4 regions of the Pseudomonas sp. GW821-FHT03C07 genome follow, and region 4 is predicted to be linked to each of the others. Evidence: predicted binding sites of a transcription regulator. Region 4 holds the regulator's gene; each other region holds the start of a gene.

Region 1 (7,995 bases), on a different contig from region 4:
CTGGCCAGTTGCGCGAACATGAGCCTGTCGACCTTCCATGAGCATTTCAAGCGCGTCACCTTGCTGTCGCCGGTGCAGTACCTCAAGCGTCTGCGCCTGCTCAAGGCGCAGAAGTTGTTGCTGGCCGACGGCCTCGGCGTGGCGCAGGTCGCCCATCGGGTCGGCTACCAGAGTTCTTCGCAGTTCAGTCGCGAGTACAAGCGCTACTTCGAGCGCAGCCCCGGGGACGAGCGGGCGGCTTGAGCCTGGCTTGACGCGCTGGCCGCCACCTCACCGATCACCAGGATCGCCGGGCTCTTGAGTTCAAACGCCAGAGCATCCTGGTGCATGTTCGCCAGGTCGCTGCGGCATTCCCGTTGTTGCGGCAGCGAGGCGTTCTCGATCAGCGCCACCGGAGTACTGGCGGCGAGTCCGGCGGCGATCAGGCTGGCGCGGATTTCCGCCAGCTTGGCCACGCCCATGTAGACCACCAGGGTCGTGCCGCTTTGCGCCAGGGCGGTCCAGTCCAGCGGGCTGTCGTCCTGGGTATGAGCGGTGACGAAGCTCACGCCACGGGCCACGCCGCGCAAGGTCAGCGGGATGCCGAAATGGGTGGCGCCGGCCAGGCCGGCGGTGATGCCGTTGACCACTTCGACCTCGATCCCGCGGGCTTGCAGCCAGTCGGCTTCTTCGCTGGCGCGGCCGAAGATGCACGGGTCGCCGCCCTTGAGGCGGACCACCGATTTACCCTGGCGGGCATAACGCAGCATCAGCCGATGGATAAACGCCTGGGGCGTCGAGCGACAGCCGCCGCGCTTGCCCACGGCAATCACCCGGGCGTCGGGACAATGTTCGAGCACGGCGCGATTGACCAGGTCATCGACCATCACCACTTGGGCGCCGCGCAGGACCCGCGCCGCTTTCAGGGTCAAGAGTTCCGGGTCACCGGGGCCCGCGCCAACCAACCAGACTTTGCCATGCATGTTCATTTCTCCAGGAGGTGTTCGCTTCAGCCGTGCAGACGCCAGGCCAGCAGGAGCAGGTTCAGTAGCAGGGAGCCGAGGGCCAGGGCACGCCAGACCTTGAGCGGTTCGCGTTCCAGCAGGGGCCGTGGGCGTGGTGCCGGCAGGTGCTCGGCCTGTTGCAGGGCCAGCAGCCACTCCTCGGCGGTTTCGTAGCGCTGCGCCGGGTCGCTGGCCAGGGCCTTGCCGAGGCTGTGTTCGAGCCAGTCGGGCAGGTCCGGACGATAACGACTGGCCGGCACCGGTGAGCCGAACCGCGGGCGTTGGAACGCTTCGATTTCGCCATAGGGATAGTGCCCGGTCAGCAGGTAATACAGGCTGACGCCGACGCTATAGAGGTCTTGCGCCGGACTCGGTGGCGCACCGCCGTAGGCTTCCGGGGCGATATAACTGGGCGTGCCCGGCAGCTCGGCATCGCGCTGACGGCTCAGCCCGGGGCAGTAGGCCAGTCCGAAGTCCAGTACCCGTAGCTCGCCGTCGACACCCAGCAGCAGGTTTTCCGGCTTGATATCACGGTGCAGGAGATTGCGCCGGTGCATCTGGCCCACGGCGCGCAGCAGGCGAAAAGCCAGCTCCAGCCCCTGGTTGAGCCCCAGGTTACCCTGCGCATTGAAGTGTTCGGCGAGGGTCATCCCCGGGTATTCGCGCATCAGGTAATACAGGTGCTGGCGCTGCTCGGCGGGGTGCACTTCGGGGAAGTGGCGACCCGTCATGCGTCGCAGGAACCACTCTTCCAGCAACAGACTCTGGCCGGCCGCCGTGTCGTCCTGGCGTTGGGGTGGCAGGGTTTTCAACAGCCAGGCTTGCTGCTGCGCATCGTGGACCCGGTACAGCAGGGACTGGCGACTCTGTTTCAACAGGCCCTCGACCTGCCAGCCCTCGAACAGTTGCCCAGGCTTCAGGGGCGGCGGCAGAGGCCATTGCTCGGCTCGCCCGAGCAGATCGTCGAGTTCGGTGTCGGCCAGTTCATCGATGCGCACCAGCACGGCACTGGCATTGTCCTGGCTGCCAGATCGATGCGCGGCCTCGACCAGGGCCTGGGTGGTGTTTTCCAATGACAGGTCACGTTGCAGGATCTCGACGATCGACGCGTCGCTGAGGGTCGCCCAGACTCCGTCACTGAGGATCAGGAACTGTTCGTCCTGGCGCAGATCGCCTTCCAGGTAGTCGACCACCAGGTGCTGTTCCAGGCCCAGGGCGCGTTTCAGCACATGCTGCATGCCGGCCTGGCCCCAGACGTGATCCTCGCTGATACGTTGCAACTGCCCGGCAAACCAGCGATAGACCCGGCAATCGCCGATATGCGCGAGGGTGAATGAACGCCCGCGCAGCACCAGCGCACTGAGGGTGGTCAGCAGCGGTGACTGTCCGCCATTGGCATGCAACCAGCGATTCTGCGCCAGCAGCAGCCGGTCCAGGGCCTGCGACACACCCCAGGTCGGCGGCGTGGCGTAATAGTCCAGCGCCAGGGCCTGCAAGGTCGAGCGCGCGGCCAGGCCGCCGTCGGCGCACTGGCTGACCCCGTCGGCCAGGGCGAACAGATAACCCTTGCTGGCGGCCAGGGCGGGCACCGGGATAACCAGGCGCGTGGCATCCTGGTTCTGCTCCCGGGGCCCGCTGGCGCTGGCCTCGGCATAGCTGAGCTGCAAGCCCATGGTCCTGACTCAGACCCGGGCCGCGGAGAAGGCGGCCGAGCCCCAGGTGGTTCTCCAGCGCCGCTTGACCCCGTACAGGCCGAACCAGGCGATCAGCCCCAGGCTGGCGAACAACCACAGGGCCAACTGGTAGTCACCGGTACTCTGCTTGATCGCGCCGAGGCCTGCCGCGAGAAGGAAGCCGCCGATACCGCCGGCCATGCCAACCAGGCCGGTCATCACACCGATCTCCTTGGTAAAGCGCTGCGGTACCAGTTGGAACACCGCACCGTTGCCGGCGCCGAGGCCGAGCATGGCAGTGACGAACAGTGCCAGGGCCGCCACCGAGCTGGACAGGTGGAAACCCACCGCGCCGATGCACAGGGTGGCAATGGCGTAGGTGCCGAGCAGGGCGCGAATACCACCGAAGCGGTCCGCCAGGGCTCCGCCCAACGGGCGCATCAGGCTGCCGGCGAAGACGCAGGCAGCGGTGTAGTAGCCGGCGGTTTGCGGGTCGAGGCCGTACTGGTCGTGGAAGTAACCGGGCAGGGCGCTGGCCAGACCGATAAAGCCGCCGAAGGTGACGCTGTAGAAAAACATGAACCACCAGCTGTCACGGTCGCCGAGAGTGGTCAGGTAGTCGGCCATGGATTTGGCCTTGCTGCGGTTGGGTGCGTTGCGGGCCAGCAGGCTGAACAGTACCAGGGTCAACACCAGGGGGATCAGGGCCAGGCCGAACACGTTGCTCCAGCCAAAGGCCGCGGCCAGCAGCGGTGCCGCCAGGGCGGCGATCACGGTGCCCGAGTTACCGGCCCCGGCGATGCCCATGGCTTTGCCCTGGTGTTGCGGCGGATACCATTGCGAGGCCAGGGGCAGGGCCACGGCGAAGGAGGCCCCGGCCATGCCCAGGCAGACGCCCAGCAGCAGCGCCTGCTGATAGCTGTGGATGCCCAGTTGCCAAGCCACCAGCAAGGCCACGATGACAATCACCTGGCCGATGATGCCGGCGGTTTTCGGGGACAACTGGTCGGCGAGCATGCCCATGATAAAGCGCAGGAAGGCGCCGGCCAGGATCGGCGTGGCAACCATGAAGCCACGCTGTTGCGTGGTCAGTTGCAGGTCGGTGGCGATCTGCACCGCCAGTGGCCCGAGCAGGTACCAGACCATGAAACTCAGGTCGAAATACAAGAACGCCGCGAACAGGGTCGGTGTATGGCCGGCTTTCCAGAAACTGTTGTGCATTTAACACCTCATCTGCCAAAGGGTTCAGTGACGGCACGGGGTCTGCGGGCGGGTGATGTTCACCGGCCGCTGGTCCCCATTTGCCGACGCCAAAAACGCAAAAACGCCGCATCCCTGCTCGTTTTCACGTAGGGATTGCGACGTCTTTGTCGGGGGTGGGGCAGCCGCCGTTGGCTACCGGGTATTGTCTGAGCACTATGTGTGCCAGTTTTCAGTCCGCGCCCATTCGAGGCTCAAGCGCGGCCTTTCGAGGGCGTTGCCGGCAGGTTGCAGGCAGAGAGGGAGAGGGGCGTGCCCCACAACGCAGCCTGCTGGCCAGACCGTGCTGCGTTGCGGTGCGTCTCAGTCGAGCAGTTCGCTCATGGCGATCACCTGTTCGGCGACCTGGATCAGTTTCTGCTGCTTGCTCATGGCCTGGCGGCGCATCAGGGTATGGGCGGCTTCCTCGTCGCAACCCTTCATCTTCATCAGCAGTCCCTTGGCCATTTCGATGCGCTTGCGCTCGGCAATCTGCTGGTCGCGGGCCTGCAACTGCGCACGCAGGTGCTGGTCGCTTTCGAAACGAGCCATGGCCACCTCCATGATCGGCTGCAGGCGCTGGGACTGGATGCCTTCGACGATATAGGCACTGACTCCGGCCTTGATCGCCTGGCGCATCACCGCAGGGTCGTGCTCGTCGGTAAACATGACGATCGGGCGCGGTTGGTTGCGACTCAGCAGCACCACCTGTTCGAGCACGTCGCGGCTGGGCGAGTCGGTGTCGATCAGCAGCACATCCGGGCGCACCGCCTCGACCCGCGCGGGCAGGTCAATGGTCAGGCCGGATTCGTCAATCACCTCGAAACCCGCTTCGCTCAAGGCCGTGCGCAGGCGCCCGAGTTTTTTCGAGGTGTCGTTGATCAGCAGGATTTTCAACATGGCGGCCAGCTCCCGTCAGTGATCATTGAGGGCATGCAGGGCAAAACCGCGGGCATAGGCTTCCGGGGCGGAGCCGTCCCAGAGTTGGCCGTCGAGCAGTTGGCTGCTGCGCATCGGTGCGCTGGGCACGGGGATGTCCAGGGCGGTCGCGGCGCGACGATAGAGATCGAGTTGCTGGACCTGGCGCGCCACGCCCAGGTAATCCGGCGCCGCATGCAGCAGGCCCCAGCGGCGGAACTGGGTCATGAACCACATGCCGTCGGAGAGGTACGGGTAGTTGGCCGTGCCTCGAGCATGGAAGCTCAGGGCGTGGGGGTCTTGCCAGTGCCGGCCGAGACCGTCGTTGTAGCTGCCCAGCAGGCGTGGCTCGATGCTTGCCAGCGGCGCATCGAGGTAGTCGCGGCCACTGAGCAATTGCGCGGTGCCACGGCGGTTTTCCTGGCTCTCCTCGATAAAGCGGCTGGCCTCGAGGATTGCCATCACCAGCGCTTGCGCGGTGTTGGGATACTGTTCGACGAAGGCGCGGGTGCAGGCCAGGACCTTTTCCGGATGGTCCGGCCAGATCGCCTGGCTGGTGGCCAGGGTAAAGCCCTGGCCCTGCTCGACGGCGTGGGCGGCCCAGGGTTCACCGACACAGAAGCCGTCGATGCGCCCGGCTTGCAGGTGTTCGAGCATCTGCGGTGGCGGCACCACCACGCTGTTGACGTCTTCCAAAGGGTGGATCCCCTGGCTGGCCAGCCAGTAATACAACCACATGGCATGGGTGCCGGTGGGATAGGTCTGGGCGAAGGTCAGTTTGGCCTGACCGCTGCGGGCACGTTGTTGCAGCGCCTGGGCGCTGGTGACGCCGGCGTCCTTGAGCGGTTGCGAGAGGTTGATGCTTTGACCGTTCTGGTTCAGGCCCATCAGCACCGCCATGTCGGTGGCCGGTGTGCCGCTGATACCCAGTTGGATGGCGTAGATCATCCCGTACAGGCCATGGGCGGCATCCAGTTCGCCGCTGACCAGTTTGTCGCTCAGGCCGGCCCAGGAATTCTGGCGTTGCAGATTCAGTGTCAGGCCGTAGGGCTGGGCGAAGCCCTGGGTGGCCGCGACCACCAGGGAGGCGCTGTCGCTCAAGGGCATATAGCCGAGGTTGAGTACGTTCTTTTCCGGGGCATCACTGCCTGCTACCCAGGCCAGAGGGGACCTTGCCAAATCGTTGTTCATGCGGTGATTCCTGAAGCTGTAGGGCTGACGCCTGTCACAAGGCGGAGCAAGAGTTATGCCGATAGCTGTGAGTCATGCCGCACAGGGCCCTTGTGGGAGGCGGCTTGCCGGCGATGACGTCCGCAAGATCGCGGCAAGACTCGCCGGCCCCACCGCCGGCAAGCCGGCCCACAGTGACCGCGTAGCTACGGTTACACGGTGCCACTCAATAGACATCGCGCAGATACCGTCGATCCTTGCTCAGGGCACTGACATACAAACCCGCGGCACCGCCGCTCATCCGCCCGTGGACCTGGACGATCTTCTTCAACGCGGCATCGACGTCCTTGGCCATGCGGCTGGCATCGCCACAGACATAGACGCTGGCGCCTTGCTCCAGCCAGCTCCAGAACTGCGCACCGGCTTCGAGCATGCGCTGCTGTACGTAGATCTTTTCAGTCTGGTCGCGGGAGAAGGCGGTGTCCAGGCGGCTCAGGTGACCGCTGAGCAGCCAGGCGTCGAGCTCCTCGCGGTAGTAGAAGTCGCTGGCGGCGCGTTGCTCGCCGAAAAACAACCAGTTCTTGCCTTCGGCGCCCTGGGCCTGGCGTTCCTGCAGGAAGGCGCGAAACGGCGCGATGCCGGTGCCGGGGCCGATCATGATCAGCGGCGTGCGTGGGTCCTGCGGGACCCGGAAGTGCGTGGTGCGCTGGATAAACAGGCGTGCCCCGGTCGTGGCGGCACGATCGGCGAGAAAGGTCGAACAGACCCCGCCGCGGATCTGCTCGCCATGCCGGTAGCGCACCGTGGAAACCGTCAGGTGCACCTGGCTCGGGGTGACTTTCGCGCTGGAAGAAATCGAGTACAGGCGCGGCTGCAAAGGCTTGAGCAGGCTGATCAACTGGTTGGCGCCAAGGCTGATGGGGAACTCGTGCAGCAGGTCGAGCAATTGCCGGCCCCAGAGCCAGTCCTTGAGCCGGGCCTGATTGGCTTCCTCCTGCAACTCATCCAGCCAGGGGCTGGCGCAAAGCCCGCAGACCCGACGGAGGATCTCCGGAGTGATGCGAGTGATGTCCAGGTGGTCGAGCAGGGCCTCGCGCAGCGTCATCGGCGCCTTGTCCTTGAGCGTGACCAGGTTGTCGCCGTCCAACTGCAGGATATCCAGCAGCTTGTCGACCGCCTCCGCGCAGTTGCTTGGCCAGACGCCGAGGGCATCGCCGGCCTGGTAGGGGAAGTCCTGGTCGGCGAGGTCGAACACCAGGTGCCGGGTTTCCTTTTCCGCGCCCGGGGCATTCAGCACCTGGTTGTGCAGGAGGCGGGCGTGCAATGGGTGATGACGGCTGTAGGGGCTGCCGACGTCGGTCCGAGCCGGCTGCGCGGTTGCCGACACGGCAGCGCTGGCGACGATTGTCGGGAGTGCGACCGGAGGCGCTGATGGGCCGCTGAGTGCCGTGCACAGGGTGGTAAGCCAGGGTTCGACGGCTTGCTGGGCATCCTGTTCGCACTCCAGGCGCGGCAGCAGGCGTTCAGCGCCGAGTTCGCTCAAGCGCTCGTCGAGCTTGCGGCCGAAACCGCAGAACTGATCGTAATTGGTGTCGCCCAGGGCCAGTACGCTGTAGCGGCTTTGCGCCAGGGCCTGGTCCTGGGCTCCTTGCAGCGTCTGCCAGAAACCCGCGGCGTTGTCCGGTGGGTCGCCGTCGCCGAAGGTGCTGGTGACCAGCAACACGCTGCTGGCGGCGCGCAGGTCGTCAAGGCCGGCCTCGTCCATGGCGCGCAGGCAGGTCCGTTGGCCGGCGGCGTCCAGACGCTTGGCGCAGGCCTGGGCCAGCTCTTCGCTGTTGCCGGTTTGTGAGGCCCAGAGCACCAGCCATTCGGCAGTTGGTGCTGGAACCGTGGCGGTCGTCTGCGGTTCCAGCGCGGTGCTCGTCGTACGGGAAAACAGCCCGGCCAGCAGGCCATCCAGCAGCAGGCGTTTGTCGGCGCCAAAGGGCGCGCTGGCGGGGAGGGTGGGTACC
Region 2 (7,995 bases), on a different contig from region 4:
CCAGGCGATCGAGCTCGATCACCGACCCCTGGTTCAATTGCAGCAGGTTACGGATGTTGATATCGGTACTGCCGACTTCCATGGAGATCGACACCGGAATATCCAGGATCACTTCCAGGTTCGGGCCGTCGAGAGTCACCGGCTCGTTGTTCTTCGGCACACTGCCGAACTCTTCCATCGGCAGGCGGCTTCCGCTCGACGAATTGCCGGAGTCAGCCGCCAGCAAGGCATCGATATCGGACTGGCCGGCATCGCCGGTTTCTTCCAGCGCGGCCGCCCACTCATCGGCGAGGGCCTGGTCGTCGGCGGAAGTCATATCGTTATCATTAGCCATCAGTTGTCCTCGGCAAGCAGAAATTCAGTTAACACAGCGCATTCCTGATCGGCACCCTAGCGGCGCCCGATCGCCTCAATCACTTGCAGTGCCAGATTGCCCTTGTGGGAACCCAGCTTGACCTTGAACGATGGCACGCCGTTGGCGCGCATCACCATCTCATCCGGCAGCTCCACCGGAATCACATCGCCCGGCTGCATGTGCAGGATGTCCCGCAGGCGCAACTGGCGACGGGCGACCGTGGCACTGAGCGGCACGGCCACGTCGAGGACGTCCTCGCGCAAGGCCTTGACCCAGCGTTCGTCCTGATCGTCCAGGTCCGACTGGAAACCGGCGTCGAGCATTTCCCGCACCGGCTCGATCATCGAGTACGGCATGGTCACGTGCAGGTCGCCGCCACCACCGTCGAGTTCGATATGGAAGGTCGACACCACCACCGCCTCGCTGGGCCCGACGATGTTGGCCATGGCCGGGTTCACTTCCGAGTTGATGTACTCGAAATTGACTTCCATGATCGCCTGCCAGGCTTCCTTGAGGTCGATGAACGCCTGCTCCAGCACCATGCGCACCACCCGCAGTTCGGTGGGAGTGAATTCACGACCTTCGATCTTGGCGTGGCGGCCATCGCCACCGAAAAAGTTGTCCACCAGCTTGAACACCAGCTTGGCGTCGAGGATGAACAGGGCGGTGCCGCGCAGCGGTTTGATCTTCACCAGGTTGAGGCTGGTGGGAACATAGAGCGAGTGCACGTATTCGCCGAATTTCATCACCTGCACGCCACCGACCGCCACATCGGCGGAACGGCGCAGCATGTTGAACATGCTGATACGGGTGTAGCGGGCGAAACGTTCGTTGATCATCTCCAGGGTCGGCATGCGTCCGCGGACGATGCGATCCTGGCTGGTCAGGTCGTAGCTTTTGACACTGCCAGGCTCGGCAGCGGTTTCGGTCTGCACCAGACCGTCATCGACGCCATGCAAGAGGGCGTCGATCTCATCCTGGGACAGCAGATCCTGCACGGCCATGTCGTGATCCTACTGCAATACGTAGTTAGTGAAGAGCAGCTGTTCGACCACCACTTTGCCGACTTCCTTCTGTGCCACTTCCTGCACGCTGGCAGTGGCTTTCTGGCGCAGCAGTTCCTGGCCGACCGGGGTCGCGAGAGTTTCGTAGGTCTGTCCGGAAAACAGCATCACCAGGTTGTTGCGGATCACCGGCATGTGCACCTTGAGGGCCTCCAGGTCAGCCTGGTTACGCGCCAGCAAGGTGATGCTCACCTGCATATAGCGCTGGCGGCCGCTGGCGTCCTTGAAGTTGGTGACAAAGGCCGGGGCCATGGGCTCGAAGATCGCCGGCTGCTTGCCGCTGGTGGCGGCTTCGACCGGTGCCGGAGCCGGTTTGCTCTGGGCACTGTGCATGAAGTACCAGGTCGCGCCCACCGACAAGCCGATGGCCAGCAGCACGCCCAGCACAATGACGATGATCAGCTTGAGTTTGCTTTTACTGCCGGGTTCTTTTACCGCTGCTTCGCTCTTCGCCATGCCAATAATCCGTCACTATTCGATTTTTCATAGTCGCACGGCAAGGCTGGAGCAAGTGTTATGCCAGATTGGACATAAGGGAAATACAGTCTTTGAAATACCAGGGAACCTGTGGGAGCCAGCTTGCCGGCGATGGCGCCAGGATGAACGCCGCAAGGCTCAAGGGCCTCATCGCCGGCAAGCCGGTTCCCACAGTGACCACGCTGAACGCAATGGCGCGTCAAGGGCCAAGACCGATCTACAGTGCGTCTGGGATCAGGCGTAGTAGTCGACCGCGCTGGAGCCCACCACCACGCTGGAACTGACCGCCGCCGCCTCGCTGGCCGCGGCAATCGACAGGTCATCCTGGCTGTCGCCACCGAGGCTACCGCCACTGCCGCTACCTTTGTGCGCCTGCTGCTGTTGCTGCTGCGCACCCTGGCCCTGGCCGGCCCAACCACGAGCCTGGTCGGAAACGCTGACATCGGCCTGCCCCAGGCCTTGCTGCTGCAACATGTCGCGCAGACGCGGCATGTTGCCTTCGAGCGCATCGCGTACCCCGGCGTGGGCACTGATGAAACTGATCTGCGTCGGCTGGTCGGCCGACATGTTCACCTTGATATCCAGGCGCCCGAGCTCGGCGGGTTGCAACTGGATTTCCGCCGACTTGAGGTTGGCGCTGGAAAGGTACATGACCCGATTGACCACTTCCTCGCTCCAGCCGCTCTGGTGCATCGCCAACGGCTGGTTGACCGGCAGCGCATTCGCGCTCTTGGGCGTGGGCGCCTGGGTCAGGGCCGCCAGACGATTGGCGAAGTCATCGACCCGGGTATCGCTGGAAGCGCTCTTGATATCCTTGAGACCGTCATCGATCAGGGTCTTGAAGGATTTGTCGCCCCCCTGGTCGCTGCTGCCGGGATCGCTCTTCTGATCCAGCATCGTCACGACGTTATTGGCCTGGTTCTGCGCCAGCGTCGAATCAGTGGCGTTGGTGTTGCTGTTGCTGTTGTCGCTGGACTTCGCCGCTGTCTGGCTGCCGCTCGAGACGTGACCGCCCTGCTCCATGGCCAGGCGTACCGCTGGCAGATTGTCCAGCGGGTCCGCGGCCGGATCGAAATCATCGCCCGCGGTCGAGGCCTTCGCGTTAGCCGGTGCGGTCGCGGCGCTGACCGCTGCCGCCAACGGCGCCTGGACCACTGCCGGATCGACCGCTGCCGCCGCGGCGGGAGCCGGAGTCGGCGGGGTCGCGGCAGCCTGGAGCAGCGCCGGGTCCAGGCTCGGGTCCGGCGTCGCCACGGCGACCGGAGTATCGGTCGTGGTGCTGGCGTCAGCGCTGGAAGCGGTCTTGTCATCGGACTTCGAGGTATCGGTCGAGGCCGTCGTGCCGTCGGTCGCGGTCGCGGTCTTGTCAGAAGCGCCCTTGTCATCGGCGGACGCCGTCTTGCCATCTACCTTGGTGGATTTGTCGGCAGGCAAGGATTTGCCGCTACCGGCAACCGGCGACTGCGCGGCGGCATCCTGGTTGTTGGCGTTACTGGCCGGCGCGTCCGGCTTCGACGGCTGCACAGGGGCCTTGTCCGCCGTCGACTTGAGCGGATTGAAGGCGACCTTGACCGGATTGCTCTGGGTGCTCTGGTAGACCTGCGCAAAGCTGAAAGCATTGTCCTTGGGCGGCGCGAAAGCGGTCGGCGCAGGCATGACAGGGTCTGCCTGCGGCTTGACGGCAGCATTGGCCTGGAGGAGCGAATTAGGGACGAGTGACATTATACGGTCTCCGCTGCACAGGGGTCGTAAGTACAGTGCAAGGAGCAATAGCAAGGTTCGGGCCACATTGCCCGGACGGGTCAGATGCAACCCATCCAGGCACCGGGCCCATGCGGCTAAGGCCGGACCGGAAAGCGCTCGCGCTCGGTTTCGTAATAACGGCGCACCAACTCATATTCATGGTCGATCTGGTGGATCAGTTCTTCGACACCCACCAGCGGCAATTGCCCGGCAAGCTGTTCCAGTTGACGACAAAGCTCGGCCAGGCGCAGCGCGCCCATGTTGCTGCTGCTGCCCTTGAAACTGTGGGCCGCCGCTCCGAGGTCCACGGCATTGCTCGCCTGGTGCAACTGCCCCAGACGTTTTCTCGAATCGTCGAGAAAGGTATCCAGCAACAGCGGATACTCATCCTCCATGATGTCCTGCAATGCACTGAGTGCATCACGGTCCAGATGCTCCATATCGTTGTCCACTTGATCGCTCCCTGCTCCTGACCTGCGAATTATGCCTGAGCCTCCCACGAAAACTCCACGTGGGCACTGCGCCCATTGTCCGACCAGCAGGCATTGCGACCGAGCTGGCGCACCAGCCCGACACCACGCCCGGACAGCCGGTCGACCGCCACGGGACGCTCCATCACCTTCGCCACGTCAAAACCATTGCCACTGTCATCGACCTGTACGCTCAACCGCCCGCCCGCCCCCAGGGGGATCACTTGCAGGCGCACCCGCACAAAGCCTTCCTCCAGCTCGAGCAGACGCCGATTGCGCTGTTCATAGTATTGCGCAAATCCCTTCACATCGCGCTTGAGGCTCGAATCCAGGCCGAGCACACCATGTTCCAGGGCGTTGGAGTAGAGCTCGGCGAGCACGCTGTAGAGCGCGCCGCTCTGCGTACGCAAGCCATGCACTTCCATCAGCAGTTGCAGCATGTAGGGTAATGGATTGAAGCGCTTGAGGCTGGCCGCGCGGAACTCGAAGCTCACCGACCAGTCCAGCGGGCAGGACTCACCGCTGTCGGAGTAGACCATGGCGTTCGGCAACTGCCGCGTCGGTGCCGGCAGGCTGACCTGGACCATGCTGACATCGTCGCGAGCCTCGCCGCGAAAGCGGTGCAAGGCCTCCTGGATATCCTCGAACAGGCGATCCGGCTGCCGATTGGCCGCGAAGACCTCGTGCAGACGCTCCACGCCAAATAACTGCTCGTCGCTGTTACAGGTATCGATCACCCCGTCGGAGAGCAGGAACACCCGGTCACCGTGGGCCATGGGGTAGACATCGGTGCGGTGGTCGAACAACTCGGCTCCCAGCACCCCCAGCGGCAGGTGCCGGGCCACCAGCGGCTGGCGCTCCCCCGTGGCGAGCCGGTGCAGGTAGCCGTCCGGCATGCCGCCATTCCACACTTCCACCACTTGGCGCTGCGGACTCAGGCAGACAAAGGTGGCGCAACAGAACATGTCCACCGGCAGGATGCGCTTGAGCTTGGCATTCATCTCCCGCAGGGTTTCCGGCAGGCCATAACCCTTGGCGGTCATGCCGTAGAACACTTCCGCCAGCGGCATCGCCCCGACCGCCGCCGGCAGGCCATGGCCGGTGAAGTCACCGAGCAGCACATGCATGTCGCCGGCCGGCGTATAGGCCGCCAGCAACAGGTCGCCGTTGAATAGCGCATAGGGTGATTGCAGGTAGCGGATATTCGGCGAGCTAAGGCAGCCGGCGTGGGCCACCTTGTCGAACACAGCCTTGGCCACCCGCTGCTCGTTGAGCAGGTAGTCATGGTGCCGGGCAATCAGGTCGCGCTGTTGCAGGACGGTGTCCTGCAGGCGCCTGAGGCGGTCCATGGCCTTGATCTTGGCGCCGAGAATGACCTGGTTGTAGGGTTTCGCGAGAAAATCGTCGCCGCCGGCTTCCAGGCAACGCACCAGTCCATCGACTTCGGTCATGGAGGTCAGGAAGATGATCGGCACCAGCGACTCGCCGGCCAGCACCTTGATCCGCCGCGCCGCCTCGAAACCGTCCATCACCGGCATCATCGCATCCATCAGCACCAGCTGTGGCCGCTGGGCCTCGAACAAGGCCACGGCCTCCGCGCCGTTGCTGGCGGTCAGCACCCCATGACCCTGGCGCCGGACAATACTCGAAAGCAACAACCGATCAGCCGCGCCATCTTCGGCGATCAGTACCGTCAGCGACTCCGCTCCCGACTGCATGGAGGTCAGCCGATGTCGAAGAGTTTGTCGAAATTGGAGATGGCGAGAATCTTGCGCACATCCGAGTTGCTGTTGATCACTCGTACATCGGAATGATCACCACCGGCGTGATCGCGCAACAAGAGCAACATGCCCAGCGCCGAACTGTCCAGATAGGTCGCTTCCTTCAGATCGACCACAATGGACGACGGTTTCCTGGCAAGCCCCTCATAAGACTCACGAAATTCCTGATGCCGACCAAAATCAAAGCGCCCCTTGATGGAGATCGTCAATTTTGCGCCATCGGGCGATACTACTGCGACTACAGCCATGATACTGCTTCCTTGTCAGTGGCGACGTGTACAAGGTTTAGCACCCCGCCGAAGGTAGGGCAACCGTGAGCGTCAAAATTCCTGCAGATCAATACGGACTCTGCCGCGGCAAACGCTGGGACAACTCATCCAGCAACTTCTGTTCACGCTTGTCTTCCAAATGGCGCGCCTCGTCGACATAACGTTGCACCAGTTTGCGCAAGCCTTCGACCCGGGCATAGGCCTGCTGCCAGGCCTCGCGCGCCTTGTCGAGATTGTTCTGGTGCCAGGCCAGACTCTGGCGCTGTTGGCCAACCGCCGTGTCCAGCTGGGTGAGAAACTGCTGGTAACCCAACAACCATTGGCCGGAGACCCCGAGGCTGCCACGCTGGATCCACTGTTCCTGGTATTCGAGGCGAAAACGCTCGAGATCCTCCAGCTTGTTCTGCGCGACCCGCACCTGGCCCTGGAAATAACCAAGGCGTTGGACTGCCGTGCGCTCGGTACTTTCGGCCATATCGACCACCGGGGCCAGGCGCGCGGCGCGACTCAGGGCCATGATCGATTAACCGCCCGCCGCGGGAGCGAAGATCGACGCCAGATGCGCGCCGCTTTCACCCAGGCTGATATTGTCGTTCAAGCCCTGGCGCAGGTACTGCACCATTGCCGGCTGCAGGGCAATCGCGGTGTCGGTCTCACGGTCGCCGCCAGCCACATAGGCACCGACGCTGATCAGGTCGCGGCTCTGCTGATAACGTGACCAGAGCTGCTTGAAGTGCTGGGCGCGACTCATATGCTCGGGACTGACCACCGCGGGCATGACCCGGCTGATGGAGGCTTCGATATCGATCGCCGGGTAATGGCCTTCCTCGGCCAGGCGCCGGGACAGGACGATATGCCCGTCGAGCACGCCCCGCGCCGAGTCGGCAATCGGGTCCTGCTGGTCATCGCCTTCGGACAGCACGGTGTAGAACGCGGTGATCGAGCCACCGCCGGCCTCGGCGTTGCCGGCACGCTCTACCAGCTTGGGCAGCTTGGCGAACACCGACGGCGGATAACCCTTGGTTGCCGGCGGTTCGCCGATAGCCAGGGCGATTTCCCGCTGAGCCTGGGCGAAACGGGTCAGGGAGTCCATGAGCAACAGGACGTTCTTGCCCTTGTCGCGGAAATACTCGGCAATCCGTGTGCAGTACATGGCCGCGCGCAAACGCATCAGTGGCGCGTCATCCGCCGGCGACGCCACCACCACCGAACGCTTGAGACCTTCTTCACCGAGGATATGCTCGATGAATTCCTTTACCTCGCGACCCCGCTCGCCGATCAGGCCGACGACGATAATGTCGGCCTCGGTGAAGCGGGTCATCATGCCCAGCAGCACACTCTTGCCCACGCCGGTACCGGCGAAGAGCCCTAGGCGCTGGCCGCGGCCCACGGTCAACAAACCATTGATGCAGCGAATGCCCACGTCCAGCGGCTGGCTGATGGGATTGCGGTTGAGCGGGTTGATGGTCGGACCGTCCATCGGCACCCAGTCCTCGGCCTTCATCCCACCCTTGCCGTCGAGGGCACGGCCGGCACCGTCAAGCACCCGCCCGAGCATGCTCATACCCATCGGCAGGCGCCCGGTATCGGCCAACGGCACGACCCTGGCGCCTGGTGCTATGCCGGCCACGCTGCCCACCGGCATCAGAAACACCTTGCCGCCGGAAAAACCCATCACCTCGGCCTCGACCTGCACCGGGTGATAGCTGTCGTCGTTGATCACCATGCAGCGTGCGCCCATGGCGGCGCGCAAGCCCTCGGCTTCGAGGGTCAGGCCGACCATGCGCAACAGGCGCCCTTCGAGGATCGGCTGCCCAGGCAAGTCGATGGCTTCGG
Region 3 (7,995 bases), on a different contig from region 4:
CTTGCCTTTGGTTGGGTTGACGCCCAGGTCGTTGTCGCGGCTGTTGATACCGACGATTTGACCTTCGTACACGTCTTCACCGTGACCCAGGAACAGTTTGCCGCGCGCTTGCAGGGTTTCCAGCGAGTAAGTCAGAGCCTTACCGGTAGCCACCGAAACCAGCACGCCGTTCTGACGGCCGGACATGTCGCCGGACTTCATCACGTCGTAACGGTCGAAGATCGAGGTCAGGATGCCCGCACCGGAGGTCAGGGTCAGGAACTCGTTACGGAAACCGATCAGGCCACGAGCCGGGATGTTGTACTCAAGGCGCACACGGCCCTTGCCATCCGGAACCATGTTGGTCAGGTCGCCTTTACGGATACCGATCTGTTCCATGATCGAACCCTGGGATTCTTCCGGCAGGTCGATGGTCACGTTTTCGTACGGTTCGTGCTTGACGCCGTCAACCAGGCGGATGATCACTTCCGGACGACCGACACCCATTTCGAAGCCTTCGCGACGCATGGTTTCGATCAGTACCGAGAGGTGCAGCTCACCACGGCCGGAGACTTTGAACTTGTCGGCGGTATCGCCTTCTTCAACGCGCAGGGCAACGTTGTAGAGCAGTTCCTTGTCCAGACGTTCCTTGATGTTACGGCTGGTGACGAACTTGCCTTCACGACCGCAGAACGGCGAGTCGTTAACCTGGAAGGTCATGGAAACGGTAGGTTCGTCAACGGTCAGCGGCTTCATCGCTTCGACGTTCAGTGGGTCGCACAGCGTGTCGGAGATGAACAGCTGGTCGAAGCCGCTGATGCAGACGATGTCGCCGGCAGCTGCTTCTTCAACGTCGATACGGTGCAGACCGTGGTGACCCATCAGCTTGAGGATACGACCGTTACGCTTCTTGCCGTCAACGTCGATAGCCACAACTTGAGTGTTCGGCTTGACGCGACCGCGGGCGATACGGCCAACGCCGATAACACCCAGGAAGCTGTTGTAGTCCAGTGCCGAGATTTGCATCTGGAACGGGCCGTCACGGTCAACTTGTGGCGCTGGAACGTGGTCAACGATGGCCTGGTACAGCGGGGTCATGTCTTCCGCCATGGCGGTGTGTTCCAGACCGGCAATACCGTTCAGGGCCGAGGCGTAGACGACTTTGAAGTCCAGCTGTTCTTCGGTGGCGCCGAGGTTGTCGAACAGGTCGAAGATCTGGTCCAGAACCCAGTCCGGACGCGCGCCTGGACGGTCGACCTTGTTGATCACCACGATTGGACGCAGGCCGGCTTCGAAGGCCTTCTTGGTCACGAAACGGGTTTGCGGCATAGGGCCGTCTTGAGCGTCAACCAGCAGCAGAACGGAGTCAACCATCGACATTACACGTTCAACTTCGCCGCCGAAGTCGGCGTGGCCCGGGGTGTCCACGATGTTGATGTGGTAGCCGTTCCAGTTGATGGCGGTGTTTTTCGCCAGAATGGTAATACCGCGCTCTTTCTCCTGGTCGTTGGAGTCCATCACGCGCTCGTCGTTGAGCTCGTTGCGCTCCAGGGTGCCGGATTGACGCAAGAGTTTGTCTACCAGGGTGGTCTTACCATGGTCAACGTGAGCAATGATGGCGATGTTGCGTAGATTTTCGATCACTTGTGTATCTCGATCAGAGGATTCGGTGTGCTGACAAGTCTTGGCAGCGATTTACAGCAGAGTCCGGCAAGGCCGTTACAGCTTGACGGCGGCGTCGGGGGGCCGGTGACGCAAGCCACAGGCAAACAGCCCCGGGCACTTAGCTCGGTCGATAAACGCGCACATTGGCATGCCCCTCACTGAGCAAATGGTGGGCATGCAGGCGACTCATCACGCCTTTGTCGCAATACAACAGGTACTGGCGAGTAGGGTCCAGTTCCTTGAAACGAGCGTTCACTGCATAAAACGGCATCGCTTGTACCTCGATGCCAGCGATCTCCAGCGGGTCTTCGTCCTGGGCATCCGGGTGACGGATGTCGATCACGATATGACCAGCCAGCGCTTCGCTGACTTCTTCGATCTGCAAATCCTGGCCCAGTTCGTCGATGACCCGATCGATTGGCACCAGTTTGGCCCGCTCGAGCGCCCGCTCGAGAATCGCCATGTCGAACTGTTGTTCTTCGTACTCCACGCGGTTGCGCTTGGCGTGGGTCTTGGGGTTCACCGAAATGACCCCGCAATATTCCGGCATATGCTTGGCGAAATCCGCCGTGCCGATCTCACTCGCCAGGTTGATGATGTCCTGCTTGTGACTGGCGATCAGCGGGCGAATCACCAGCTTCTCGGTCACGCAGTCGATCACCGACAGGTTCGGCAGCGTCTGGCTGGAAACCTGGGAAATCGCTTCGCCGGTCACCAACGCACTGATATCCAGTCGATCAGCCATGACGGAAGCAGCGCGCAACATCATACGCTTCAATACTACGCCCATATGACTGTTATCGACTTTGCCGAGAATTTCTCCCAGCACTTCCTCGAATGGCACGCTGACAAACAGCACCCGCTGGGAGCTGCCGTACTTCTTCCAGAGGAAGTGGGCGACTTCCATCACTCCCAGCTCATGGGCGCGGCCACCGAGGTTGAAGAAGCAGAAGTGGCTCATCAGGCCGCGGCGCATCATCAGATAGGCGGCCACGGTGGAGTCGAAACCGCCGGACATCAGCACCAGCGTCTGCTCGATGGAACCCAGCGGGTAGCCGCCCAGGCCATTGTGCTGGCTGTGGATGACAAACAACCGTTGGTCGCGAATTTCCATTCGCACTTCGATTTCCGGCTCTTTGAGGGAGATTCCGGCGGCATTGCACTGTCGGCGCAACTGGCTGCCGACGTATTTCTCCACGTCCATGGAGGTGAAACCGTGCTTGCCGGCGCGCTTGCAGCGCACCGAAAAAATCTTCCCGGGCAGGGCCGCGCCGAAGTGCTGCTTGCACTTGGCGGTGATGTCGTCGAAGTCGCCCAACGGGTATTCGTCGACCTGCAGGAAATGCGCGATGCCCGGCATGCAACACAGGCGCTCGGTCAGCTCCAGCAAGGCCTTGGGCTCGCTCAGCGCGGTTTCCAGCTCGAGGTTGTCCCACACGCCGTTCACCACCACGGCCGGGTCCAGATCACGGAGCACGGTACGGATGTTCTTGGCCAACTGGCGGATGAAACGCATCCGGACAGGGCGGCTTTTAATGGTGATTTCGGGGAAGACTTTTACGATAAGTTTCATGAAAACAGCGCGCGAAGGGCCAGCCGAAAAAGGGGGGCGCGGATTATAGCGGAAATTGCTCAAGGTTTAACCAGTTATTGTGCGGACGGTTTTGCACGCACCAAAACAGGTCGTCATCAATTATTTTAGACTCATAATGGTGCAACAAACGCCCAGAAATTCTCCTATGCTCGCTGCAACGCTTGAGATTGGGGCAAAAAACCCATCGCGGGGCACTGGCATGCAATTTGCTCTCTTGTGAGGCAGGTTGCCTTGGCCGATATTCGCGCCGGCATCACCACTCTTTCCAGGGCTAACTCCACTACCCAGCCCGAAGCCACCCGGAGGACACCATGTCGAAGTCGGTTCAACTCATCAAAGATCATGACGTTAAATGGATTGATCTGCGCTTCACTGATACCAAAGGCACTCAGCACCACGTGACCATGCCGGCCCGTGATGCACTGGATGACGAATTCTTCGAAATCGGCAAAATGTTCGACGGCTCCTCCATCTCCGGCTGGAAAGGCATCGAAGCCTCCGACATGATCCTGATGCCGGATGACAACACCGCCGTACTCGACCCGTTCACCGAAGAGCCGACCCTGATCCTGGTCTGCGACGTGATCGAGCCTTCGACCATGCAGGGCTACGACCGCGACCCACGCGCGATCGCCCGTCGCGCCGAGGAATACCTGAAGTCGACCGGTATCGGCGACACTGCGTTCTTCGGTCCTGAGCCTGAGTTCTTCATCTTCGATTCGGTCAAGTTCAAGTCCGACATCTCCGGTTCCATGTTCAAGATCTTCTCCGAACAAGGTTCGTGGATGTCCGACCAGGACGTGGAAGGCGGCAACAAAGGCCACCGTCCAGGTATCAAAGGCGGCTACTTCCCGGTTCCACCGTTCGACCACGACCACGAAATCCGTACCTCCATGTGCAACGCACTGGAAGAGATGGGCCAGACCGTCGAAGTTCACCACCACGAAGTGGCGACTGCCGGCCAGAACGAAATCGGTGTGAAGTTCAACACCCTGGTCAACAAGGCTGACGAAGTCCAGACCCTGAAGTACTGCGTACACAACGTGGCGGATGCCTACGGCCGTACCGCGACCTTCATGCCAAAACCGCTGTACGGCGATAACGGCTCGGGTATGCACGTTCACATGTCCATCTCCAAAGATGGCAAGAACACCTTCGCTGGCGAAGGCTATGCCGGCCTGTCCGACACCGCCCTGTACTTCATCGGCGGCATCATCAAGCACGGCAAGGCCCTGAACGGCTTCACCAACCCGTCGACCAACTCCTACAAGCGTCTGGTCCCAGGTTTCGAAGCTCCAGTGATGCTGGCCTACTCGGCACGCAACCGTTCCGCCTCGATCCGCATTCCTTACGTCAACAGCCCTAAAGCTCGTCGTATCGAAGCACGCTTCCCGGATCCGGCTGCCAACCCTTACCTGGCCTTCGCCGCACTGATGATGGCCGGCCTGGACGGTATCCAGAACAAGATCCACCCTGGCGATGCAGCTGACAAAAACCTGTATGACCTGCCGCCTGAAGAGGCCAAGGAAATCCCACAGGTTTGCGGTAGCCTGAAAGAAGCCCTGGAAGAGCTGGACAAAGGTCGCGCGTTCCTGACCAAAGGCGGCGTATTCAGCGACGACTTCATCGATACCTACATCGAGCTGAAAAGCGAAGAAGAAATCAAGGTCCGCACCTTCGTACACCCACTGGAATACGAGCTGTACTACAGCTGCTGATCCAGTCACGCTCGCGCAAGCGACGTAACAAAAGGCCACCTTCGGGTGGCCTTTTTCATGGGCAAAAATCGAGATTTCTTGAAACGTTTCAAGGCTGGCAGGACGGTGCGGCACGGCGTTAACTTGGACTCCCGACCTCGTGACGGGAACCACAGGCATCGCGTGTAACGCGCGGTACAAGGACGTTAACCTGGAAACCAGCACATGATATCGATCTCGACACCCAAGCCACCAACCCCGCCCCTGCCCTCCGCTCAGGTGCTGCTGCGCAGCACGAGCTCCTGGGACGGCACACCTTACGAACGCTATCCCAAGGGGCCACCGGAACTGACCCTGCTGCAGGTCAATATCCCGGCCGACACTGAACTGGGCTGGCACATCCATCCGATTCCCAGCGCCGCCTACATCCTGTCGGGCGAAGTGTGGGTCGAGACCCGGGAAGGCGGCCATAACACGCTATTGAAACAGGGCGACACAATAGCGGCGCTGGTCAACATCCAGCATCGCGCCAAGACCGGTGCGGTTCCGGTGGACCTGCTGGTGTTCTATGCCGGCACCGAGGGCGTGCCGCTCTCGGAATCGGACCTCTGAGCCCTGTAGGAACTGGCTTGCCGGCGATGGCGTCCGCGAGGGTGATGCAAGGCTTGCCGGCCCCATCGCCGGCAAGCCAGCTCACAGGTTTTGTGGTGCTTTCAAGATCCCCCGCCGCGAATGGCATCCCGGGACACGTCGACATTTTTTCATGAAAAGAAGCTGGCGCCAGGCCGCGCTTGTGACGTTTACTCAAGGCCCTGTGCCCACCTTCCGGACGAAGCTCGCTCCATGCACCTGAAAAAACGCCTTGCCAGCCCGCTGCTGCTTATCCTTCTCAGCACCGGCGCCTGCGCCGCAACCCCGAACGCCACGCCAGCACCCGCGTCCCTGGCGCCCCTGCTCCAGGCCGTGAGCGAACGCCTGGAGATCGCCGATCAGGTCGCCCTGACCAAATGGGACAGCGGCAAACCGATCCAGGACAGCCAGCGCGAGCAGCAAGTCATCGCCAACGCCGCGCAACAGGCCGCCACCTACCAGCTCAACCCTGAAGACGTCAGCCAATTCCTCGCCGCCCAGATCGAAGCCAACAAGCTGGTGCAATACGCCCTGCTAGCCAAGTGGCACGCCGCAGGCAAGGCCCCGACCATCGCCCGGCCCGACCTGGTGAAGCAGATCCGCCCGGCCCTCGACCAACTGCAAGTCCGCCTGCTGCAACACTACGCTGCCTTCGCCGCCTCCCGGCAGGACCCGCAGTGCCCGACCTGGCTGGCCCAGGAGCGCCAGATCCTGAGCACCGACGAGATCCATGACCTGGCGTTGATTCGCGCCGTGGGCGAGTTGTGCCTCAGCGGGCGCTGAAGCCGTTGAAGGTTGTGCTCTATGCTGACACCCTGAAGCATCTGGGCGAGCTGTCACCGCCAGGACCATTATCGGGAGCGCCCATGGGTCGAAGCCTTCTCTTGCTGCTAGTGGCCGTCGCCTTGCCAGCCGCCGCACAGATCTACAAGTACACCGATGCCAACGGCAACACGGCCTATAGCAACCAGCCGCCCGACGGTGCCGCCGCGCAGACCGTGGAACTGCCGCCGCTCAACAGCGTGGGCCTGCAGCAGTCGAACACGCCGGCGATACCCACACCGGCGACCTCGGCGGCGAAACCGGCCAATACTGGCGCGGCCTACAGCACCCTGGAATTGACGGACATCCCGACCCAGGAAGCTCTGCGCGCCAATAACGGCACCTTTACCGTCGGCGTGAAGATGGAGCCGCGCCTGCAACGCCAGCATCTGCTGCGCCTGGTGCTCGACGGCGCGCCCTACGGCCAGCCGAGCAATGTGCCGCGCCTGCAACTGGTGAATATCGACCGCGGTGACCACACCCTCGGCGTCCAGGTTCTGGCGGGCGAACAGGTCGTGCAGCAAAGCGCCATCGTGCCTTTTACCGTCCAGCGGGTGCACAAGCCTTGAGCCACTCATGATTCGAGCTTTCATCCGCCTGCTGCCGCTGCTCATGACGCTTTGCGCCGGCTCGGCGCTGGCCGAGATCTATACCTACACCGACAGCCAGGGCAATCGGGTCTTCACCGACCAGCACCGTGCCGGCGCCAAAGCGGTGCCCCTGCCGCCGGTCAATCGCCTGTCGCTGACACCGACGGCCCCGCGACCTTCGCCAGCCACGCCGGAAAAGCCCAAGGCCCGGCCGATCTCCCATTACCAGATGCTACGTATCCTGGTGCCGGACCCCGATGCCACCATCCGTAGCACCGAAGGCAACCTGATTGTCAGCGTCACCAGCGAACCCGGGCTGATGCCCGGGCATACCTATCGCCTGCTGCTGGACGGCAAACCCACCGCGGCGCCCGGCCCCAGTCCGGTGTTTGCCTTGAACAACATCGACCGCGGCAGCCACCAGCTCGCGGTGGAGATCCTCGACGACCAGGGACGGATCGCCGAACGTACCGCCAACCAACCCTTCCAGATGGTCCGCATCTCGTTGGCGCAGAAACGCCAGGCCAACCCCTGCCAGCTCGCCGACTATGGCCAGCGGCCGGAATGCCCGCTGGCGGACAAGCCCGCAGAAGAAAGCAGCAGCATTTTTCCCTTCCTTTGAGCTGCGCCAACCAGGGCACCACATTGGTGCACTAAACTGCACACTCGCCCGAACCAAAACCCATTTTGGTTCGAAAGTACCCGCCGAACCTGGCAGAACGCCACTCAATCGCGCCTGAAACGCCCATTTCAGGCAATTCGCGCTTCTTTTCGGAGCCTTGGTTTGGTTTTTGCATTTTCCTTGTATCGGCGCCTTGTTCGCGCGCGCAAATCGGGACCGGCCCCGTTTGCCATGCTCCAAAAGAGGTCCCCATGACCATCAGCGACGCCTTGCACAGACTGTTACTCGACAACCTGACCACCGCTACCATCCTGCTCAACGCCGAATTGCGTCTGGAGTACATGAACCCGGCGGCGGAAATGCTCCTGGCCATCAGCGGCCAGCGCAGCCATGGCC
Region 4 (7,995 bases):
GGAAGCGTTCGTTGTATTGCCGGGTGGAGGCATCGAGTTGGTCGAGCAACATCAGGATGGCGTCAGTGTCCTGGTCGCGCATCAGCCTGCCGATGAACTGGATATGCCGTTTACGCGCGATATTCGCGGTGTGCTTCGGCGCTTCGGCCAGGGCACGGCGCAAGCCGTCGGTCAGTGGCAGTTTTGCCACCAAGTCGGGCTTGAGTGTTGTCAGGCGCTCGCCGAGATCAACCAGAGCATGCAGCTCGCGTTTGACCTGGGTTTTGCTTTTCTCCCCATCGAGGGAGTCGTCGTAAGAATCAACCATGGTGGCAGTCCGCAAAGAAACGTCGCCATGATAACCAGTCGGGGGCCGCTTGTCCGGCCCGGTCGCTCGAAGACCTTGACCGAAAGCAGAATTTGAGTGGAGAAAGCCATGAGTTCAGCACAAAGCGTCGGCCCGCAGGCGTTGCCGGTCCTGCAGGAGCAGGTCGAGCAGATTCTCGCCGAAGCCAAACGCCAGGGCGCCAGTGCCTGTGAAGTGGCAGTGTCCCTGGAACAGGGGTTGTCGACTTCGGTGCGCCAGCGGGAAGTTGAAACCGTCGAGTTCAACCGCGACCAGGGCTTCGGCATCACCTTGTATGTGGGGCAGCGCAAGGGGTCGGCCAGCACCTCGGCCAGCGGTCCCGAGGCGATTCGCGAAACCGTGGCGGCGGCCCTGGCCATCGCCCAGCACACCTCGGAAGACCAGCACTCGGGCCTGGCTGATGCCGCCCTGATGGCCAAGGAGCTGAAGGACTTCGACCTGTTCCATGCCTGGGACATCACACCCGAGCAGGCCATCGAGCGCGCCTTGATCTGTGAAGCGGCGGCGTTCGACGCCGACAGCCGGATCAAGAATGCCGACGGCACCACCCTGAGTACGTCCCAGGGTTGCCGTGTGTATGGCAACAGCCACGGCTTTATCGGCGGCTCGGCCTCGACCCGGCACAGCCTCAGCTGCGTGATGATCGCCGAAGGCGATGGCCAGATGCAGCGCGATTACTGGTATGACGTCAATCGCCAGGGTGAATTGCTCGCGGATGCCGCGGGCATTGGCCGCAAGGCCGCGCAGCGGGCGGCCAGCCGCCTGGGTGCGCGCCCGGTGCCGACCTGCGAAGTGCCGGTGCTGTTCTCGGCGGAATTGGCCGGTGGTTTGTTCGGCAATTTCCTTTCGGCAATCTCCGGCGGCAACCTGTACCGCAAGTCGTCATTCCTCGAAGGGGCAATGGGCCAGCGCCTGTTCCCGGAATGGTTGACCCTCGACGAGCGTCCGCACCTGATGCAGGGCATGGGCAGCTCGGCCTTTGACGGCGACGGCCTGGCGACCTATGCCAAGCCGTTCGTCGAAAATGGCACCCTGGTCTCCTACGTGCTGGGTACCTACTCGGGCCGCAAGCTGGGCCTGCCGAGCACGGCCAACGCCGGTGGCGTGCACAACCTGTTCGTCACCCATGGGGTCGAGGACCAGGACGCGCTGATCCGGCGCATGGGCCGCGGCCTGCTGGTGACCGAGTTGATGGGCCATGGCCTGAACATGGTCACCGGGGATTATTCGCGCGGTGCGGCGGGCTTCTGGGTCGAGAATGGCGAAATCCAGTTCCCGGTTCAGGAAGTGACCATTGCCGGCAATATGCGCGATATGTTCAAGCAGATCGTCGCGGTGGGCAGCGATCTGGAACTGCGCAGCCATATCCGTACCGGTTCGGTATTGATCGAGCGGATGACCGTCGCCGGTAGCTGATTGCACTGATTAAAAAGGCGCGCCATCCGTTGGATGGCGCGCCTTTTTTGTGGCGTTTTACACGCCCGCAATGGCCTGACTGAAACGCCTGTTGGCGAAGGGTGTAGGCGCGAGCTTGCTCGCGATGGACGTCAACGATAATGCGGGGAACCTGGTGCCCCTTGGTGTCAGGGCTACCATCGCGAGCAAGCTCGCTCCTACAGAGTACGGGGCAGGCCGGCGTTATTCGCCTTCGTCGAAATAGTTGTTGATCAGCTTGACCAGCGCGGCCATCGCATCGTCTTCCTGCTCGCCTTCGGTCTTCAGGTGGATCTTGGTGCCTTTGCCGGCCGCGAGCATCATCATGGCCATGATGCTCTTGCCGTCGACCATGCTTTCCGGTGTACGCCCGGCGCGGATCTGGCAGGGGAACTGGCCGGCCACGCCGACGAACTTCGCCGAAGCGCGGGCATGCAGACCCAGTTTGTTGATGATTTCAATTTCCAGAGCGGGCATCGCGGTGGTGGTCCTTTCAGCTAAGGTCGCGGTGGCGGACCTGGACGTTCTTCAGGGATTGTTGCAGGGCCTTGCCCAAGCGTTCGGTGAGGTAGACGGAGCGGTGATGCCCGCCCGTGCAGCCGATGGCAATAGTGACATAAGCCCGGTTGCTGGCGGCAAAACGCGGCAACCATTTGAGCAAATAACTGGAAATATCTTGGTACATTTCCTCGACGTCGGCTTGTGCGGCCAGGTATTCGGCCACCGGTTGGTCGAGCCCGGACTGCTCGCGCAATTCCGGTTTCCAGTAGGGGTTGGGCAGGCAACGTACGTCGAACACCAGGTCGGCATCCACCGGCATTCCGCGCTTGAAGCCGAACGATTCGACCAGGAAGGCGGTGCCTGGTTCCGGCTGGTTCAGCAGGCGCAGCTTGATGGTGTCGCGCAGTTGGTAGAGGTTCAGGTGGGTGGTATTGACCTTGAGGTCGGCCAGGTCCGAGATCGGCCCCAACAGGTTGCTTTCGTCGCGAATGGCCTCGGCCAGGGAACGATTGGCATTGCTCAGCGGGTGGCGGCGACGGGTTTCGGAAAAACGCTTGAGCAGGGTTTCTTCGTCGGCGTCCAGGTACAGCACATCGCACTGGATGTGCCGGCTGCGCACTTCATCGAGCAGTTCCGGGAAGCGCGACAGGTGGCTGGGCAGGTTGCGCGCGTCGATGGAAACGGCCACCAGCGGTTGCGCCAGCTCGGTATGGATCAGCGCGCGCTCGGCCAGTTCCGGCAACAGGCCGGCCGGTAGGTTGTCAATGCAGTAGTAGCCGCTGTCCTCGAGGACATCGAGGGCGGTACTTTTACCCGAGCCGGAACGACCACTGACGATGATCAAGCGCATGGTCAGTGACCACTCTGCTCGTCCAGGACCACCTGATACAGGGCCTGGTTGGAGGTTGCACCGCGCAGCTTGTCACGCACGTCCTTGCGGTCGAGCATGCTGGCAATCTGCCGTAGCAGCTCCAGGTGGGCATCGGTGGCGGCTTCCGGGACCAGCAGGACGAACAGCAGGTCAACCGGCGCGCCGTCGATGGCATCGAAATCGATGGGGGCGTCCAGATGCATCAGGGCGCTGATGGGTGCCACGCAACCCTTCAGGCGGCAGTGCGGGATGGCAATGCCATTGCCGAAACCGGTCGAGCCGAGTTTTTCCCGCGCGATCAGGCTGTCGAAGACATCCTGCATCGCCAGATAAGGAACTTCCTGGCTGATCAGGTTGGCAATTTGCTCGAGGGCTTTCTTTTTACTGCCGCCCGGCACGTTCACCAAGGAACGGCCGGGGGTCAGGATGCTTTCAAGTCGGATCATGGATGGGTATCAGCGACCTGTACCTTGGAGCAGGTGCAGGTTCTTTTCCTTATGCTTTTTCAGTTGTCGGTCCAACTTGTCGGTAAGCAGGTCGATCGCCGCATACATGTCGTCATGCTCGGCGTTGGCGACCACTTCACCGCCGTGGATATGCAAGGTGGCTTCGATTTTCTGCTTCAGTTTTTCGACGGCCATGGTCACCTGTACGTTGGTGATCTTGTCGAAATGACGCTCCAGTCGGTCGAGTTTCTCGCCGATGTAAGCACGCAGGGGTTCGGTCACTTCCAGTTGGTGTCCACTGATATTGACTTGCATACAGCTTCTCCTTCGTTGCCAGTGCATAACGCGGCAGGCGATTGCCTGCCACAGTGCTACGCCCTGAAAGTCACCGATCGGCGACTTTCAGAAAGCAGCCCAGACGCTGTAACGCGGCCCCGTCCACTACATCAGTCGCTTCCGCTCGCTGGAGGGGGCGATCCCCAGGGACTCACGGTATTTGGCGACGGTACGACGGGCCACCTGAATGCCTTGTGCCTCCAGTAAACCAGCGATCTTGCTGTCACTCAACGGCTTTTTCTGATTTTCCGCTGCAACCAGTTTCTTGATGATCGCGCGGATCGCCGTGGACGAGCATTCGCCGCCTTCGGAGGTGCTGACGTGGCTGGAGAAAAAGTATTTCAGTTCATAGATACCGCGGGGGGTATGCATGAATTTTTGCGTGGTCACCCGGGAAATCGTCGATTCGTGCATGCCCACCGCTTCGGCGATGTCATGCAGGACCAACGGTTTCATCGCCTCGTCACCGTACTCCAGGAAGCCGCGCTGGTGCTCGACGATCTGGGTGGCGACCTTCATCAGGGTTTCGTTGCGGCTCTGCAGGCTCTTGATGAACCAGCGAGCTTCCTGCAACTGGTTGCGCATGAAGGTGTTGTCGGCGCTGGTGTCGGCACGCCGGACAAAACCGGCGTACTGCGGGTTGACCCGCAGGCGGGGTACCGATTCCTGGTTCAGTTCCACCAGCCAGCGCTCGTTGTCCTTGCGCACGATCACGTCCGGCACCACGTATTCGGCTTCGCTGGACTCGATTTGCGAGCCCGGGCGCGGGTTGAGGCTCTGGACCAGTTCGATGACCTGGCGCAGTTCGTCTTCCTTGAGCTTCATGCGCCGCATCAACTGGCTGTAGTCGCGGCTGCCGAGCAGATCGATGTAGTCGCTGACCAGGCGCTGGGCTTCGGCCAGCCAAGGCGTGCGGGCCGACAGCTGGCGCAGTTGCAGCAACAGGCATTCGCCGAGGTTGCGCGCGCCGATGCCGGCCGGTTCGAATTGCTGGATGCGATGCAGCACCGCTTCGATCTCGTCCAGCTCGATATCCAGCTCCGGGTCGAAGGCGTCGAGGATTTCCTCGAGGGTCTCGTCCAGGTAGCCCTGATTGTTGATGCAGTCGATCAGGGTTACGGCGATCAGCCGGTCGGTGTCGGACATCGGTGCCAGGTTCAGTTGCCAGAGCAGGTGGCTCTGCAGGCTCTCGCCGACCGAGGTGCGGGTGGTGAAGTCCCACTCGTCGTCATCGTTGCTTGGCAGGCTGCTGGCGCTGGTCTGGTAGACATCTTCCCAGGCGGTGTCGACGGGCAGCTCGTTGGGAATGCGCTCGTTCCAGTCGCCTTCCTCGAGATTGTCCACCGTCGGCGCGGTTTCCTGCTGGTAGGACGGTTCTTCGACCTCGGTGTTGGGTTTGTGCTCGGCGTTGTCGGCCAGCGGGTCGGTATTGTCGAAGTCGTCGCCTTCTTCCTGGCGTTCGAGCATCGGATTGGACTCCAGGGCCTCCTGGATTTCCTGCTGAAGGTCCAGGGTCGACAATTGGAGCAGGCGGATGGCCTGTTGCAGCTGCGGTGTCATCGTCAGCTGCTGGCCCATTCTCAGGACTAGCGATGGTTTCATGGCAGGGGCTTAACACCTTATTCGCCGGCGCGCATGCGCCATCCACTCTACAGGGCGCCGGGGCGCCAAACATAAGCAAATTATATGCCTGAAACCCGAGCCTTTGCCTAGAGCGTTGTAACAATAAAAATTGTGTGGTTTTTATTGAACGGGGCGCGCTCTGGCGCTTGATCCTTTGCCTCGATGTTTACAGGCGGAATTCGTGGCCCAGGTAGACTTCCTTGACCAGTTCGTTGGCCAGGATGGTGGCCGAATCGCCTTCGGCAATCAGCTGTCCATCATTGACGATATAGGCGGTTTCGCAGATGTCCAAGGTCTCGCGGACGTTGTGGTCGGTGATCAATACACCGATGCCCTTGGCCTTGAGGTGATAGATGATCTGTTTGATATCGCCTACGGAAATCGGGTCAACCCCGGCGAAGGGTTCGTCGAGCAGGATGAATTTCGGCGCGGTGGCCAGGGCGCGGGCAATTTCCACGCGACGCCGTTCGCCACCAGACAGGCTCATACCGAGGTTATCGCGGATGTGGCTGATGTGGAATTCCTGCAGCAGGCTTTCCAGCTCCTTGCGGCGAGCGTTCTTGTCGATGTCCTTGCGGGTCTCGAGGATTGCCATGATGTTGTCCGCCACCGACAGTTTGCGGAAAATCGACGCTTCCTGGGGCAGGTAGCCGATCCCGGCGCGCGCGCGGCCGTGCATGGGCTGGTGGCTGACGTCCTGGTCGTCGATCAGCACGCGACCCTGGTCGGCCTGAACCAGACCGACGATCATGTAGAAGCAGGTGGTCTTGCCGGCACCGTTGGGGCCGAGCAAGCCGACGATCTGCCCGCTGTCGATCGACAGGCTGACATCACGCACCACCTGGCGACTTTTGTAGGCCTTGGCCAGATGCTGGGCTTTCAGGGTTGCCATTACTGCGCCTTCTGCTGTTCGGTTTTCTGCTTCGGCTGGATGACCATGTCGATGCGTGGGCGCGGTGCGGTGATCGCGCTACCGTTGGCGCGACCGGCCTGGGCAATCTGCTTCACCGTGTCGTAGACGATTTTCTCGCCTTCGGTGGTGTTGCCGTCGTTGATCACCTTGGCCTTGTCGATCAGGATGATGCGGTTCTGCTGAGCGTGGTACTGGATGGTCACGCCATAGCCCTGCACCGGCTTCGGATCGCCGACTTTCTGCAGTTGCTCGAAGTAGGCCAGGTTGCCCACGGAGGTCACCACGTCGATGGCGCCGTCCTTGGTCCGGGTCAGCGTCACGGTGTTGCCCTTGACGATCATCGAGCCTTGGGTAATGACCACATCGCCCTTGTAGGTGGCGATGCCTTGCTTGTCGTCCAGTTGAGCGTCGTCGGCTTGGATGCGGATGGGCTGCTGGCTGTCGGTCGGCAGTGCCCAGGCGCTCACGCTTCCCAGTGCCGCACCCAGGCCAAGCAAAATAGGGAGGGTTTTAACGAGACTCATACTGTCCTCTTACATTGGACAGCAGGTGTATCCGGCTGTCGTTCAAATACGCTTTCATTCCCTTGCCAGTGGTCACGCCGTCGGCACCGTCGATTCTAACGGCTTGCTCGGTCTGCGCATATTGCTTCTGTGGGAATACTGTCATTCGACTGCTGGTAATGATCACTTCCCGCTGTAGTTCGTCAGTGCGCGCCACCCGTACCGAGTCGATCAGTTCGATCTCGGTGCCGTCCGGGTTGACCTCGGCGTGCTCGCTCTGGACGTGCCAGGGATAGACCGTGCCACGGTAGATGTGCATGTCGGGCTTGGTCACCAGGGTCACGTCGGAAGCCTTGAGGTGTTCGACCTTGTCACCGGTCAGGTCGTACTGGACCCGGCCGTCCGGCATGTACTGAATGCTGTGGGCGTTAATAGCGTAGTAGTCGATCTGGGTTTCATCGACCTGCGCCACCGGGCGCTCGAGGAAGCGTTCCGGGCTGATGTTCCAGTAGCCAACAGCCGCGAAAATCGCAGCAATGACAGCGAACAGCAGAATGTTGCGAATTTTCTTGCTCAGCATAAATAGCTCTACAGGTAGGCGGCGTGAGCCGCTTCAAGGCTGTCCTGGGCTTGCAGGATCAGCTCGCAGAATTCGCGGGCGGCGCCTTCGCCACCCCGGGCCCGGGTAATACCGTGGGCGTGTTCGCGGACGAAGCTGGCGGCGTTGGCCACCGCCATGCCCAATCCGACGCGGCGGATCACCGGCAGGTCCGGCAGGTCGTCACCCAGGTAGGCGACCTGTTCATAGCTTAGATTGAGCTGGGCGAGCAGGGCGTCGAGCACCACCAGCTTGTCCTCGCGACCCTGGTAGACATGGGGGATGCCGAGGTTCTGCGCGCGGCGTTCGACCAGTGCGGTCTTGCGACCGCTGATAATAGCGGTTTGCACGCCGGCGGCCATCAGCATCTTGATGCCCTGGCCGTCGAGGGTGCTGAACGACTTGAATTCGCTGCCGTCTTCGA

What was found. Region 4 encodes sigma-54, which starts transcription at its own class of promoters, with help from an activator protein. Its sites were predicted from a motif close to ANTGGCATNNANNTTGCTNT; they were not measured.
Region 1: a site for sigma-54 is predicted at 6,048-6,067, ahead of AC07VG_RS15460 (CmpA/NrtA family ABC transporter substrate-binding protein). Genes of this name have one in related genera too.
Region 2: a site for sigma-54 is predicted at 3,666-3,685, ahead of AC07VG_RS06690 (flagellar hook-length control protein FliK). Genes of this name have one in related genera too.
Region 3: a site for sigma-54 is predicted at 3,432-3,451, ahead of glnA (type I glutamate--ammonia ligase). Genes of this name have one in related genera too.

The regions. Positions count from the first base shown of each region.
Region 1 covers NZ_JBWKUQ010000007.1:22,407-30,401, forward strand. The annotation lists gene AC07VG_RS15435 (AraC family transcriptional regulator) at 1-243, shown strand, start outside; gene cobA (uroporphyrinogen-III C-methyltransferase) at 204-962, opposite strand; gene AC07VG_RS15445 (bifunctional protein-serine/threonine kinase/phosphatase) at 989-2,656, opposite strand; gene AC07VG_RS15450 (nitrate/nitrite transporter) at 2,666-3,877, opposite strand; gene AC07VG_RS15455 (ANTAR domain-containing response regulator) at 4,220-4,795, opposite strand; gene AC07VG_RS15460 (CmpA/NrtA family ABC transporter substrate-binding protein) at 4,811-6,004, opposite strand; gene AC07VG_RS15465 (sulfite reductase subunit alpha) at 6,210-7,995, opposite strand, start outside.
Region 2 covers NZ_JBWKUQ010000003.1:110,563-118,557, forward strand. The annotation lists gene fliN (flagellar motor switch protein FliN) at 1-334, opposite strand, end outside; gene fliM (flagellar motor switch protein FliM) at 391-1,359, opposite strand; gene fliL (flagellar basal body-associated protein FliL) at 1,369-1,875, opposite strand; gene AC07VG_RS06690 (flagellar hook-length control protein FliK) at 2,131-3,618, opposite strand; gene AC07VG_RS06695 (Hpt domain-containing protein) at 3,735-4,079, opposite strand; gene AC07VG_RS06700 (ATP-binding SpoIIE family protein phosphatase) at 4,121-5,827, opposite strand; gene AC07VG_RS06705 (STAS domain-containing protein) at 5,833-6,138, opposite strand; gene fliJ (flagellar export protein FliJ) at 6,227-6,676, opposite strand; gene fliI (flagellar protein export ATPase FliI) at 6,683-7,995, opposite strand, start outside.
Region 3 covers NZ_JBWKUQ010000019.1:17,335-25,329, forward strand. The annotation lists gene typA (translational GTPase TypA) at 1-1,623, opposite strand, end outside; gene thiI (tRNA uracil 4-sulfurtransferase ThiI) at 1,763-3,217, opposite strand; gene glnA (type I glutamate--ammonia ligase) at 3,550-4,956, shown strand; gene AC07VG_RS26880 (cupin domain-containing protein) at 5,161-5,547, shown strand; gene AC07VG_RS26885 (chorismate mutase) at 5,779-6,348, shown strand; gene AC07VG_RS26890 (DUF4124 domain-containing protein) at 6,432-6,956, shown strand; gene AC07VG_RS26895 (DUF4124 domain-containing protein) at 6,964-7,599, shown strand; gene glnL (nitrogen regulation protein NR(II)) at 7,851-7,995, shown strand, end outside.
Region 4 covers NZ_JBWKUQ010000012.1:50,116-58,110, reverse strand. The annotation lists gene yjgA (ribosome biogenesis factor YjgA) at 1-307, opposite strand, end outside; gene pmbA (metalloprotease PmbA) at 416-1,762, shown strand; gene AC07VG_RS21815 (HPr family phosphocarrier protein) at 1,985-2,257, opposite strand; gene rapZ (RNase adapter RapZ) at 2,274-3,131, opposite strand; gene ptsN (PTS IIA-like nitrogen regulatory protein PtsN) at 3,134-3,598, opposite strand; gene hpf (ribosome hibernation-promoting factor, HPF/YfiA family) at 3,608-3,913, opposite strand; gene AC07VG_RS21795 (RNA polymerase factor sigma-54) at 4,040-5,536, opposite strand; gene lptB (LPS export ABC transporter ATP-binding protein) at 5,724-6,449, opposite strand; gene lptA (lipopolysaccharide transport periplasmic protein LptA) at 6,449-6,994, opposite strand; gene lptC (LPS export ABC transporter periplasmic protein LptC) at 6,981-7,553, opposite strand; gene AC07VG_RS21775 (KdsC family phosphatase) at 7,562-7,995, opposite strand, start outside.